DNA from 3 places in the Clostridium gelidum genome. Region 1 is predicted to be linked to each of the others. Evidence: riboswitches for the same ligand, from Rfam matches in the RefSeq annotation. Region 1 holds a riboswitch; each other region holds the start of a gene.

Region 1 (4,701 bases):
TCAACTAGCAGTAGCAGTGATACTGGTTTTGAAACAAAAATTAAAATTAATGATATAAATGAAAATATGAAACCTGGAATGAGTGCAAGAGTAAATGTTATTTTAAACGAAAAATCAGATATTTATACAATTGCATCAGATTCCATAGTTCAAAATGAAAATGGTAAAAGTATATATGTAGCAGAAAAAAGTGGCGAAAAGATAAATGAATATATAATTAAAGAATTACCAATAGAAACAGGACTAGAATCTGACTTTAATGTAGAGATTTCAGGTGAAGGAATTACAGATGGAATTATTATAATTGATGATCCTTTAACTTCTAAAGTTGGAGATAAGATTCAAATAAATGAGGGGTGAGTTTTTTGAAACGGAATATAATAGAGATGAAAAATATCGTTAAAAGCTTTTATATAGGAACTCCCAATCAATTAAATATTTTGAAGAATATTGATATAACAATAAAAGAAGGTGAGTTTGTAGCTATTGTAGGAGCATCTGGTTCTGGGAAAAGTACATTAATGAATATTATAGGAGCTCTTGATAGGCAGACTTCAGGAACGTATATTTTAGATGAATCTAATGTGGAAGAAGTATCGGATAATGGATTATCAGAAATACGTAATAGGAAGATAGGTTTTGTATTTCAAACTTTTAATTTAATACCTAGGAGTACTGCACTAAAAAATGTTGAGTTACCAATGCTTTATGCAGGGATGGGTAGAAAAGAAAGATTAGAGAAAGCTGAAAAATTACTACAACTTGTTGGGATGGAAGACAGAATGACACATGTACCAAATGAATTATCAGGTGGACAAAAACAAAGAGTTGCAATTGCACGTGCACTTGCAAATGAACCAAGTATAATACTCGCAGATGAACCAACAGGGGCACTTGATTCTTCAACAGGAAGATTAGTTATGGATTTATTTCATAAGGTTCATGAATTAGAAGGGAAAACTATAGTATTCATAACTCATAATCAGGAACTTGCAGCGGAAACTGAACGAATTATAACATTAAAGGATGGAAAGATAGTATCAGAACAATATAACAGTAAATACGTTAGAAAATTTCCAGTTGGTGAAAAAATATGTTTATAAAAGAAAATATATTACTTGCAATAGCAGGTATACGATCAAGTAAAATGCGTTCACTCTTAACTATGCTTGGAATTATAATAGGAATATCATCTGTTATAGGAATTGTTTCTATAGGAAGTGCAATTACATCAGCATTTACAGGTGAATTAGATAAAATGGGTGCTAATAATATGCAAGTTTATATAAGGGAAAGAAGTGAAGAAGGTTCTGAAGGAGGACGATCACGTAAGGAGCCAGAAGATAGTGATCTTATGACATTGGATCAAATAAATTCAATTCAGGACGCATTTTCAGATAGAATTAGCAGCCTAAGTATATCATCACAACAGGGCAACGGGAAAGTTAAGGATGGTTATTTATATGCGAATATAACAACTACAGGCGTAAATGAAGGATTTAAAGATGTTAATAATGTAAAGATGATTAGTGGAAGATTTATTTCTAGTAAAGATGTTAAAGGTCTGAAAAAAACAGCTGTGGTTTCAGAGAAACTTGTCAATAATATCTTTAAAGGAAAGTCTGACCCTATAGGTAAAGAGATTAAAGTTTATATAGAAGATAATATTGAGACATATATTATTGCAGGGGTATATAAATATGAAGCACCTTCATTTCTAGAAGGTGGAGGCAATACAGCAAAAGAAAAAGATATACAAACTAATATATATATTCCAATAACAACAGCAAAAGTAGATAAAAAAAATAAAAATTATTCTTATTTTATGATTAAACCTAGTACGACTACTGATCAAGATAAGCTTGTTAAAGATGTAAAAAAGTATACAGAAAAGTTATACAAGAATAATAAAAATTGGGAACTTGAAGTTTCCAATCTTAAGAATCAAGCAGAATCTATTACATCAGTCCTTGGTAAGATTTCAATGGGTATATCTGTAATTGCAGCCATATCATTACTTGTAGGTGGAATAGGAGTAATGAATATAATGCTTGTATCTGTTACAGAAAGAACAAGGGAAATTGGTACAAGAAAAGCTCTTGGAGCTAAAAGCAGTCATATAAAAATGCAATTTATAATTGAATCAGTTATAATATGTTCAATTGGAGGAACAATAGGTATAGTACTTGGAATAGGAATGGGCATAATAGCATGTATAGTATTAAAGTCACCTATATCAATATCCATTCCAACAATTATAATAAGCTTTACTTTCTCAATGGCAATTGGAGTATTTTTTGGATATTATCCAGCTAAAAAGGCAGCAAGCCTTGATCCAATTGAAGCTTTAAGGTATGAATAGTCACATAAAAGAAAATAATAGATTTAAGATTCATATATATTTTTTTGAAGCGTCTAATAAAAATAAATAATATGAAATAAGAAGATGATTAGCTTAGAAGGAGTTTGAAAATTATTCTAAGTTAATCATTTTATTTATAATAAAATATTTTTTATAAGCTTAAATACTTCTTTTATTATTTTAATCACATAGAAAGTTGATAAAGTTACTAATATTTATTGACAAGAGATTTTAACCATGTATAATTAATATTATTAAATTAAATATTTAAATAAGCTAATCTTATTAAGAGTGGTGGAGGGACTGGCCCTTTGAAACCCGGCAACCTGAAAAAAATTTCATGTGAATTTTTTCGTTGGTGCTAAATCCTGCAAGAGAATATCTTGAAAAATGAGAGGAAAATTAAGTTTATTAGAACTTATGTTATGACGATAGAGTCACTTCTTATTTTAGAAGTGGCTTTTTTTAATATTTTTTTCTAAGGTATTAAAATGTATTAAAAGTAACAAATTAAGCATTAAGCAAAAAATAAGAGGGAGGCAAAAAAATGACTTTAAAAAAATCTTTTGAAACAATTGCAGTTAGTGGAGTATCAGGTGGAGATAAAGCTACAGGTGCAATAAGTTTTCCAATATACCAATCAGCTACATTTAAGCATCATGGACTTAATAATAGTACAGGATATGATTATTCTAGGGCTCAAAATCCAACAAGGGAAGAAGCTGAAAAAACATTAGCTGTTTTAGAAGGCGGAAAAGAAGCAATAGGGTTTTCTTCGGGAGTTTCAGCAATTACTGCCTGTATACATCTATTTAAAAGTGGAGACAATATAATTTTATCTGACGATTTGTATGGAGGGACATACAGATTATTCGAAGAAACTTATAAAGATTTTGGGTTACAAGCTATATTTGTTGATACAACAAATACTAAAAATATAACAGCTGCTATAAATGAAAATACAAAAGCTATATTCATAGAGACACCTTCTAATCCAATGATGAAGGTAACTGATATAAGAGCAGTAGCAAAAATAGCAAAGGAAAATAAGTTGCTAGTAATTGTAGATAATACTTTTTTGACACCTTATTATCAAAAACCATTAGAATTAGGTGCTGATTTGGTAATTCATAGTGGAACTAAATTTTTAGGTGGGCATCATGATTTATTAGCTGGATTTATAGTAGGAAATGATGAACAGATTTTACAAAGATTAAGACGAATTCATATGTCTACTGGGGCAACATTATCTCCGTTTGATTCATGGTTAATTTTAAGAGGAATTAAAACATTACATATTAGATTAGATAGAGCACAAGAAAATTCAATAAAAATAGCAAAATTTTTAGAAAGTAATTCTAACATAGAGAAAGTTTATTATGTAGGATTAGAAAACTTTGAAGGCTATGAATTGAATAAAAAACAATCAACAGGTTTTGGGGCAACATTATCTTTCAGAGTTAAGGATAAAAAAATAGTACCTAAAATTTTAGAAAGTGTTAAAGTAATAAGATTTGCAGAAAGTTTAGGTGGAGTAGAAACATTAATAACATATCCAATAACTCAAACTCACTCAGAAATTCCAGAAGATATTAAGAAGAGATTAGGAGTAGATGAATATTTACTTAGACTATCAGTTGGTATAGAAAATATAGATGACTTAATAAAAGACTTGGAAAATGCGATTAATTCAGTTAAGAGTTAAGAGTTTTGGTGGAAAAGCCAACGGCTTTTCAAAAATAAAATATATTTTAAAAGAATTTACGCAGTAAATTCATCATTAATTGTTAACTGTTAATTACAAATTGTTAATTGAATAAAGAGGGGTGTAAATTATGAATTTTGGAACTAAATTAATACATGCAAGCGGGGAACTAGATCCTACAACAGGTTCGGTAAGTACTCCAATATATCAAACATCAACATTTCATCAATTTGATATAAATAATTTTGGTAAATATGATTATTCAAGATCAGGAAATCCAACTAGAGAAGTAGTAGAAAAGTTAATAGCAGAACTTGAAGGTGGAGAATGTGGTTTTGCATTTGCTTCAGGTATGGCGGCTATTTGTTCTGTATTATCAATATTTTCAGCAGGGGATAACATTGTAATTTGTGGTGATGTATATGGTGGAGCATATAGGGCCGCAACAAAATTATTTTCAAGATTTAATATTGAATTTACCTTTGTAGATGCAACCAATATTGAAGAAATAAAAAATGCTTTCAAGGAAAATACAAAGGGACTTTATTTAGAAACTCCTTCAAACCCATTATTAAAGGTCACAGATTTAAGAGCTGCTAGTAAAATAGCTAAGGAAAATGGAGTAATTACAATA
Region 2 (4,701 bases), 2.4 Mb from region 1:
CAGATACTGATAAAAAATTAGCTAAATTTGCAGAAGCTTTTGAAACAGAATATATATCACAAGGCTTTAATACAAATAGAACAATCGAAGAAACTCTAGACTTAGGATGGAAATTATTAAAGATGATTCCAAAATCTGAGCTTAAGAGAATTAGAGATGAATATCTTGAGAAATATATGCCAAGAGAGGAAGAATAGTCTATGGCAAAGCTAAACGTCAATCCTACTAGAATGGAACTCTCTAAATTAAAAAAGACATTAGTTACATCAACTAGAAGTCATAAGCTTTTAAAAGATAAGCAAGATGAGTTAATGAGGCAATTTATTAATCTTGTCAAACATAATAATAACCTTAGAAAAGAAGTGGAAGAAAAGCTAGAAGGCTCACTTAAAGATTTTGTTATGGCAAGAGCTGTAATGAGCTTTGAATTCTTAGAAGAAGCAATTGTTTATCCTAAAGAACACATTACAGTTGATGTTAAAGAAAAAAATATAATGAGTGTATCTGTTCCTGTAATGAACTTCAAAAGGCAACTTGAAGGAGATGAAGGAAGCATATATCCTTACGGATTTGCAAATACTTCTTCAGAACTTGACGATACACTTTCAAAACTATATGGAATACTTCCACAGCTTCTAGAACTTGCAGAAGTAGAAAAATCTTGTCAGCTTATGGCTGATGAAATTGAGAAGACTAGAAGACGAGTTAACGCTCTTGAATATAGAACAATTCCAGATCTTGAGGAAACTATAAAGTATATTAGAATGAGATTAGATGAAAATGAAAGAGCTTCTATAACTAGATTAATGAAAGTTAAGAGTATGATTGAACAAAGAGGATAATCATCACTCAGAAGTTGCTCCAAAATGATTTTTTAAAAGTCATTTTGGGAGCGACTTTTTTATGTTTAAGGTGAAATATTCTATTTAAACCTTAATAATTTTGTAATTGATATAAAATATTTTTAATAGTATAATCAAATAGGTAGTAAAATGAAGTGGAAGACTTGGATATAATTTACTGCCATAGACTTAACTAAGGAGTAATACAGATGAATTATATATTAGCAATGGTAGTTTCACTTTTAGCATCATTAATTACCATGCCTTTTCTTATGAAAATATCTGATAAATTGCAATTTACAGATAAGCCTAATAAAAGAAAACAACATAAAAAGCCAACACCTTTGTGTGGTGGAATAGCTTTATATATAGGCTTTTTTGTTTCCTATTTTATATTTGCAAAAGTTGAGTTAATGCAACAACTGACTGTGTTTGTAGCATCGACAATGATAGTTTTAATTGGACTAATAGATGACTGGTACAAGACAAAGGGAAAAGAGTTTCCTATATTCCCAAGACTAGTTATTCAATTGTTAGCAGCAATTTTAGTTTTTAAAGCAAATTTTATTTTTTCGGGATTTACCAATCCATTTACAGGTGAACTTATTAGATTAAATGAGACAATACAATTTGGGCTTACAATAACTTGGATATTTGGAGTGACAACTGTAATAAATTGGTCTGATGGAATGGATGGATTAGCAGGAGGATTATCTTTAATATCTGCTATAACATTTTTTGCAGCAGCAATAATATTAAACCAAACTGAATCAACACAATTTGAATCAGCAGTAGTATCCATAATATTAGTTGGAGCTATTTTAGGATTTTTATACTATAATAAATTTCCGGCAAGGGTATTTATGGGAGATTCGGGAGCAAACTTTTTAGGATTCATTTTAAGTATTACAGCATTAGATGGAGCATTTAAGTCGGCAACTGTAATGAGTCTTTTCATACCAATATTAGCATTGGCAGTGCCAATATTTGATAACTTGTTTGTCATTTTTAAAAGATTTTCAGAAGGAAAACCAGTATATCAAGCAGATAGAAGTCAAATACATTTTAGATTAGAGAAAAAAGGATTTACGACTGTGCAAGTTGTAAATTACATAATGTTAATGAGTTTTACTTTTAGTGCTATTTCTATAATTTTATTATTAGTAAAAACACGATAAAAAAGTAAATTTGTATTTTAAACATTTGCAAATGCTTTACAAACAAAATTTTATAATATATAATAATCTAAATATAAGAACTTATCAAGAGTGGTGGAGGGACTGGCCCGAAGAAACCCAGCAACCGATGTATTTTTATAAAAATATATAAGGTGCTAAATCCTGCAGTGTAAGAACTGATAGATAAGGTGTTTAAGAGCTGTTAAGCCTAAAGGAATACCTTTAGGCTTTTTTTGTTACTGTCAAAAATGGAAGGTGGTGAAGCAATAGATGGATGCTTTTGAACTTGAGATAAATAAAGAAGAGGTACTTAGATACCTTGGTTACAAAGGTCAAGATATAGATGAGAATCTAAATAAAACAATTGAAGAATGTAGAGAAGAAATAAAAAAAGTAATAACACCTAGAGTTATTTATAGTTATAAAAATATAAAGATAAGTGATGATGGAGTAGAGGTTATTACTACTAATTTGATTTTAAATGGCAAAGATATAAAAGAGCATTTAAAGAATTCAACAGAATGTGTATTAATGGCAGTAACATTAGGTAATGACATTGAAAGACAAACAAGATTATATGAAAAAACGAACTTAACAAAAGCATTAATATTAGATGCTTGTGCTACAACAGCAGTAGAAGAAGTTTGTGATATAGTAGAAAATAGTGTTAAAGAAAAGGCTATTTTAGATGGAATGAATATAACATTTAGATATAGTCCAGGTTATGGAGATTTACCTTTAGATGTTCAAAATGCTTTCTTAAGAGCATTAGATGCTCAAAAGAAAATAGGGCTTACAGTATCAGAAAACAATTTGTTATTTCCTAGGAAATCTGTTACAGCAATAATAGGAATAGTGAATAGTGGAATAGAAAAGAAAAAAAAGAGCTGCAAAGAATGTAATAATTATGAAAATTGTAGTTTTAGGAAAGAGGGAGAAAGTTGTGGGGCTTAAGGAATATATAAAAAATAACATATTAATATTTGATGGAGCAATGGGAACAATGCTTCAAAAAAAGGGATTAAAGCTTGGAGAGAATCCAGAAGTTTTAAATTTAAACGAACCAGCTATAATAGAAGAAATTCATAAAGAATACATAGATAGTGGAGCAAATGTAATAACAACTAATACTTTTGGAGCAAATGAACTTAAATTGAAGCTTTGCAATTTAGAAGTTGAAGAAGTTGTCGATGCTGCTGTTTCTATTGCTAAAAAAGCAAAGGGTAATGGTAATACATATATTGCTTTAGATATTGGACCAATAGGGGAACTTTTAGAACCTATGGGAACTCTAAGCTTTGATAGGGCTTATGAAATTTTCAAACGGCAAGTAGTTCAAGGGGTCAAATCTGGAGTAGATATAATTTTACTTGAGACAATGACTGATTTATACGAACTTAAGGCAGCAATACTTGCAGTAAAGGAAAATTCAGAATTACCTGTGTTTGCTACAATGACGTTTGAAGAAAATTCAAGAACATTTACAGGATGTTCTCCAGAAGCTATGGTATTGGTTTTGGAAGGATTAGGAGTAGATGCACTTGGGGTTAATTGTTCACTTGGACCAAAACAATTAAAGCCTATTATTGAAGAGATATGTAATTTAGCACATATTCCTGTAATGGTGCAACCTAATGCAGGTCTTCCAACATTATCAATAGGAAATGAGACAAAATTCGATGTGACAAAGGAAGAATTTGCAGATACTTTGTGTGGTCTTATTGATTTAGGTGTTAGAGTAATTGGTGGTTGTTGTGGAACAACTCCAGACTATATAAGAGAATTATGCGTTCGCGTAAAAGGTAAAAAGCTTGAACCTGTAGAAAATAAAAATTATGCTGCAATTTGTACACCATCAAAGGTTGTAAGAATAGATGGGGTTAGAATAATAGGTGAAAGAATTAATCCAACTGGTAAGAAATTATTTAAAGAAGCATTAAAAAATGAAGATTTAGATTATATTTTAAAGCAAGCTATTTCTCAAGTAGAAGCCGGTGCTCATATTTTGGATGTTAATGTGGGATTGCCTGAAATTGATGAGCCTAAGATGATGCATAAGGTAGTTAAAGAAATACAAGGAATAATGGATATTCCTCTTCAAATAGATTCATCAGATGTAGAAGCAATAGAAACTGGACTTAGATATTATAATGGAAAACCTATATTAAATTCAGTAAATGGGGAAGAGAAGGTTTTAAACAAAATACTTCCTCTAGTAAAAAAATATGGAGCAAGTGTTGTTGGATTAACTTTAGATGATAATGGGATTCCGCTTAAAGCAGAAGAGAGATTTGCAATAGCAGAAAAGATAGTAAAGAGGGCAGCGGAATATGGAATAAAAAAAGAAGATGTATTTATTGATTGCTTAGTACTTACTGTATCAGCGCAACAAGAAGAGGTTCAAGAAACATTAAAAGCTGTAAGAATGGTAAAAGAAAAATTAGGTGTTAAAACTGTACTTGGAGTTTCTAACATATCTTTTGGACTTCCAAATAGAGAGTTAATAAATGAGACATTTTTAGCATTAGCACTTGCAAATGGATTGGATTTGCCTATAATGAGCCCTAATGCAAGTGGAATGACTAGAGTTATAGATTCTTATAATGTTTTATACAATCACGATAAGAGTGCAGAAGTTTATATTAAAAATTATGCTAATATTGATTTAAATAGAGAAGCTA
Region 3 (4,701 bases), 370 kb from region 1:
TTTCAAAAACTGATTCATCTTCTTCTGAAACACCCATTTCTAAAAGTCTATGTATTGTTTTTGCCTCTCTTCCTGTAGATTCAGTCATTCTTTTAGCTGCTCTTCCAGTTGGAGCTCCAAGTATTACTTTCATACCATTATTTTCATAAATATGGATTATAGCCCTTATAATTGTCGTTTTACCCGTTCCAGGACCACCTGTGATTATTTCTATACCATTATTAAATGCACCAAGAATTGCTTCTCTTTGAGACTCTGCAAACTGTATTTTATGCTCCTTTTCAAAAACATCAACTTCAAAATCAACATCTGAATTTATAGTTTGTATTTGTTGCAATCCCAAAGTAATAATTTTACTCGTTACCCCAAGTTCACAATAATAATATTGAAGTAAAAATCCAATTTCAACATCATCTATCTTTTCAATAATTATTTTTTGCTGCGCTGCCATATCATATATATTTTTTTCAATTAATTCCTTAGATATCAATAAATTTTTTTCACATTCTTCTATTATATTACTTTTAGGCATAAATGTATTTCCCGTAGCACAAAACTGATTCATTACATACTTAATTCCACTTTGAATCCTAAATTCTGAGATACTCTCTACTCCAATGCTCATGGCAATTCTATCTGCTGTTTTAAATCCAATACCTGAAATTTCATCACATAATATATAAGGATTATCTGATACTATTTGTTTTGCATTTGATCCAAATTTCTTATAAATTTTAATACATTGATTATTAGTTACTCCATGTTTATTGAAATATAAAATCACATTTTTAAGACCTTGCTGTTCTATATAAGACTCATATATAATTTGAAACTTTTTCTCTCCTATACCTTCTATCTCCATTAGTCTTTCAATGTGATTTTCCATTATATCTAAGGTTTGTTTACCAAATTGTTCTATTATCTTCTTAGCTGTAACTGGTCCAATTCCATGTATTATTCCCGCACTTAAATACTTTTCTATTCCATCTAAGGAAGTTGGAATAAGTTCTTCATAATCTTGAATATTAAATTGATTTCCAAACTGCTTATGTACTGTCCAGTATCCTGTTAATTTGACATTTTGACCTTCCTTTATAAAAGGAACTGTCCCTACAGCACTAACTAACTCTTTTTCATTCCTAATTTTACAAACTACATAACCAGTATCTTCACTTTTAAAAACAATGTTCTCAACAAAACCATTTAGAACTTCCATAGAATCTCTCCAAATCTTTTATATAATATTTACTCATATTCTTGACAATATAACTTAATTCTAACACAAATCTTAATTTCAAAATTTCACTTTTATTTTTCTTTTTCAATTATATCATAATATATATGTTGCAAAATGATTCTTCATTTCAAATTTAAGAAATTCTGTAAGAATTTCATCCACAATTGTCAATTGTAAATTGCAATATATATATACTTTAAAATAATTAAACATTGCTCGTTGTCCATTACCGATTATTTTCTTATATCTACTTATTTTTTAATCTGTAGAGAATTTGTTCCTTAATTTTGCATTGTAAAAGTTCCTATGTATCTAAAAAGAGCTGTCTCAAAATAAATTTGAGACAGCTCTTATATTATTCTATAAATATTTTTTTATTTCTTCTACTTTATTTAATTGCTCCCATGGTAAGTTAAGATCATTTCTTCCAAAATGTCCATAAGCAGCTGTTTGTTTGTAGATTGGTCTTCTTAAGTCAAGATCTCTTATTATAGCTCCTGGTCTTAAGTCAAATACTTTTTCTACTATTTCAGCTACCTTATCTTCTCCAATTTTTCCTGTTCCAAAAGTATCTACTTCAATAGAAACCGGCTTTGCAACACCTATTGCATATGCTAATTGGATTTCTAACTTGTCAGCAACTCCTGCAGCAACTAAATTCTTAGCTACCCATCTTGCAGCATATGCAGCTGATCTATCTACCTTTGTTGGATCTTTTCCTGAGAAAGCTCCACCACCATGTCTACCATATCCACCATATGTGTCAACAATTATCTTTCTTCCAGTTAATCCTGAATCTCCTTGAGGTCCTCCAACAACAAATCTTCCTGTTGGATTAATGAAATATTTAGTTTCATCATCTAATAATTCTGCTGGTACAACAGCTTGAATTACATATTTTTTTAGATCTTCTTGAATTTGTTTTAAAGTAACTTTTTCATCATGTTGTGTAGATATTACAATGGTATCAATTCTCTTTGGTTTATTGTCTTCATATTCAACAGTAACTTGAGTTTTACCATCTGGTCTTAAATAACTTAATGTGTTGTTCTTTCTTACTTCTGTAAGCTTTCTTGATAATTTATGAGCCATAAATATTGGAAGTGGCATAAATTCTTCTGTTTCATTAGTTGCAAAACCAAACATCATACCTTGATCTCCAGCTCCAACTGCTTCAACATCATCCTTTTCACCTGCTCTAGATTCAAATGCTTCATTTACACCCATAGCAATATCTGCTGATTGTTCATCTATTGCTGTAATAACGGAACAAGTGTCACAATCAAAGCCATACTTAGCTCTATCATATCCAATTTCTCTTACAGTTTCTCTAACTACTTTAGGAATATCAACATAACAATTTGTTGATATTTCTCCCATTACCATAACCATACCTGTAGTTGTGCATGTTTCACAAGCAACTCTAGCAAGTGGATCTCTTGCTAAAATAGCATCTAAAATACCATCTGAAATTTGGTCACACATCTTATCTGGATGTCCTTCTGTAACTGATTCTGAAGTAAATAACTTTTTCATACTTTTCTCCCCTCAACTTAACTTTTTATCATTTCTTATAATTTTATTTTCTCTTAACAAAATATATATGCTTAACTTTTAAAATGTAATATAGCTTTACTCGCGATTAAATACTATATTGTTATATAATTACAAATTTGTTGCTAATCATTTGGAATTTTTATTATTCTTTCGTAATTTAAGTCTGTACAAACTTATAAATTGAAATAAAAAAAACCCTTCGATAAGAAGAGTGCGATTTTAATAATCCTTTTCTTATCTCGTAGAAATATATCTACAGGAATTGGCACCTTATATAATACAGGTTGCCGGGTTTCATAGGGCCCTTTCCCTCCACCTCTCTTGATAAGAGTTCTATATTTAATTTTCAACAGTATTCTATCATAAAATTTATAATTAGTCAACATTTCAAATTAATCTTTTTGTCCTATGATTGTTTTTTGTTTTTATACATTTTTTTGTTCTCTGATTTAATTTTTCCTTATTGTTAAGTAAAAATATAACTTCAAACACCCCATATAGTTATATGCTCTTTTTATTTGTTGACAAATAAAAAAGAATAAACTAAGTTTATTCTTTTCTTGGTGGAGGAAGATGGATTCGAACCATCGAAACTAACGTAACAGATTTACAGTCTGCCCCCTTTGGCCACTCGGGAACTCCTCCATATTTAATTGTCATTACAATGCAAGTTTTTCACCTATCTATTTTCTTGCATTATCTTACTGGAGCTGGCAATAGGAATCGAACCTACAACCTGCTGATTACAAGTCAGCTGCTCTACCGTTGAGCCATGCCAGCACATTGTTTAGTTAAGAGTAAGAGTTAAGAATTAACAGTTAACAAGTAATAGTTATAAACTTTGTTTTAAATGGTGGGCACAACAGGGTTCGAACCTGTGACCCCCTGCTTGTAAGGCAGGTGCTCTCCCAGCTGAGCTATGCGCCCATTTTAATGGTGGAGGAAGATGGATTCGAACCATCGAAACTAACGTAACAGATTTACAGTCTGCCCCCTTTGGCCACTCGGGAACTCCTCCATATTTAATTGTTGTTATAATACAAGTTTTTCACCTATCTATTTTCTTGCATTATCTTACTGGAGCTGGCAATAGGAATCGAACCTACAACCTGCTGATTACAAGTCAGCTGCTCTACCGTTGAGCCATGCCAGCACATTGTTTAGTTAAGAGTAAGAGTTAAGAATTAACAGTTAACAAGTAATAGTTATAAACTTCGTTTTAAATGGTGGGCACAACAGGGTTCGAACCTGTGACCCCCTGCTTGTAAGGCAGGTGCTCTCCCAGCTGAGCTATGCGCCCATTTTAATGGTGGAGGAAGATGGATTCGAACCATCGAAACTAACGTAACAGATTTACAGTCTGCCCCCTTTGGCCACTCGGGAACTCCTCCATATTTAGTTATTTAAAACTATTGATTTATTACCAATCAACAATGATTAGTATATCTTCAAAAAGCTTTTATTTCAACTCCCATATCACTCAATCTAGTCAAATTAAGTCTTTTTTTCTCTAAATTACTGCAAAATACTCTTGTTTAATATAGTGATCCTATTTTTTTTATCTTTTGATCAATCCGCTCTAAATCCAGAAATGAAGAGCTTATTTCATGTATTTGTTTGTAATCTCCTGTTGTAAGTCTTTGCCTTAACAATGTAAAAATACTTACTACACCTTCTTCATCATTATAATCTTCGTAATACTCTTTTATTTTTCCTAAATCAAATGCAGATAATTTTTTAATTATTTTTTCTAGGTCTCTTTTATCATTAGATGATAATCTTTCTAATACTTTTCTCTTATCAAATTTATATACTGCTTGAGAATAAGATACAGCTTCCTTACTAACCTCTTCTTGAGTCACACACTTACTTTGTGGCTCCCAATAAAATATTAAATAAATATTTGT

Evidence for each region. Region 1 has a riboswitch for S-adenosylmethionine ahead of psyc5s11_RS01430 (trans-sulfuration enzyme family protein). Riboswitches for the same ligand answer to the same signal wherever they lie in the genome.
Region 2: linked by a shared signal. The riboswitch ahead of psyc5s11_RS17995 (vitamin B12 dependent-methionine synthase activation domain-containing protein) and the one ahead of psyc5s11_RS01430 (trans-sulfuration enzyme family protein) in region 1 are both predicted to bind S-adenosylmethionine.
Region 3: linked by a shared signal. The riboswitch ahead of metK (methionine adenosyltransferase) and the one ahead of psyc5s11_RS01430 (trans-sulfuration enzyme family protein) in region 1 are both predicted to bind S-adenosylmethionine.

Annotation. Positions count from the first base shown of each region.
Region 1 is NZ_AP024849.1:292,027-296,727, forward strand. It holds gene psyc5s11_RS01415 (HlyD family secretion protein) at 1-360, shown strand, start outside; gene psyc5s11_RS01420 (ABC transporter ATP-binding protein) at 366-1,103, shown strand; gene psyc5s11_RS01425 (ABC transporter permease) at 1,094-2,362, shown strand; SAM riboswitch class I at 2,642-2,759, shown strand; gene psyc5s11_RS01430 (trans-sulfuration enzyme family protein) at 2,910-4,067, shown strand; gene psyc5s11_RS01435 (trans-sulfuration enzyme family protein) at 4,198-4,701, shown strand, end outside.
Region 2 is NZ_AP024849.1:3,909,011-3,913,711, reverse strand. It holds gene psyc5s11_RS18010 (V-type ATP synthase subunit B) at 1-197, shown strand, start outside; gene psyc5s11_RS18005 (V-type ATP synthase subunit D) at 201-842, shown strand; gene psyc5s11_RS18000 (MraY family glycosyltransferase) at 1,052-2,020, shown strand; SAM riboswitch class I at 2,099-2,210, shown strand; gene psyc5s11_RS17995 (vitamin B12 dependent-methionine synthase activation domain-containing protein) at 2,291-2,974, shown strand; gene psyc5s11_RS17990 (homocysteine S-methyltransferase family protein) at 2,964-4,701, shown strand, end outside.
Region 3 is NZ_AP024849.1:658,825-663,525, reverse strand. It holds gene recD2 (SF1B family DNA helicase RecD2) at 1-1,216, opposite strand, end outside; gene metK (methionine adenosyltransferase) at 1,598-2,773, opposite strand; SAM riboswitch class I at 3,026-3,125, opposite strand; tRNA gene psyc5s11_RS03180 (tRNA-Tyr) at 3,356-3,439, opposite strand; tRNA gene psyc5s11_RS03175 (tRNA-Thr) at 3,500-3,574, opposite strand; tRNA gene psyc5s11_RS03170 (tRNA-Val) at 3,646-3,721, opposite strand; tRNA gene psyc5s11_RS03165 (tRNA-Tyr) at 3,729-3,812, opposite strand; tRNA gene psyc5s11_RS03160 (tRNA-Thr) at 3,873-3,947, opposite strand; tRNA gene psyc5s11_RS03155 (tRNA-Val) at 4,019-4,094, opposite strand; tRNA gene psyc5s11_RS03150 (tRNA-Tyr) at 4,102-4,185, opposite strand; gene psyc5s11_RS03145 (hypothetical protein) at 4,330-4,701, opposite strand, start outside.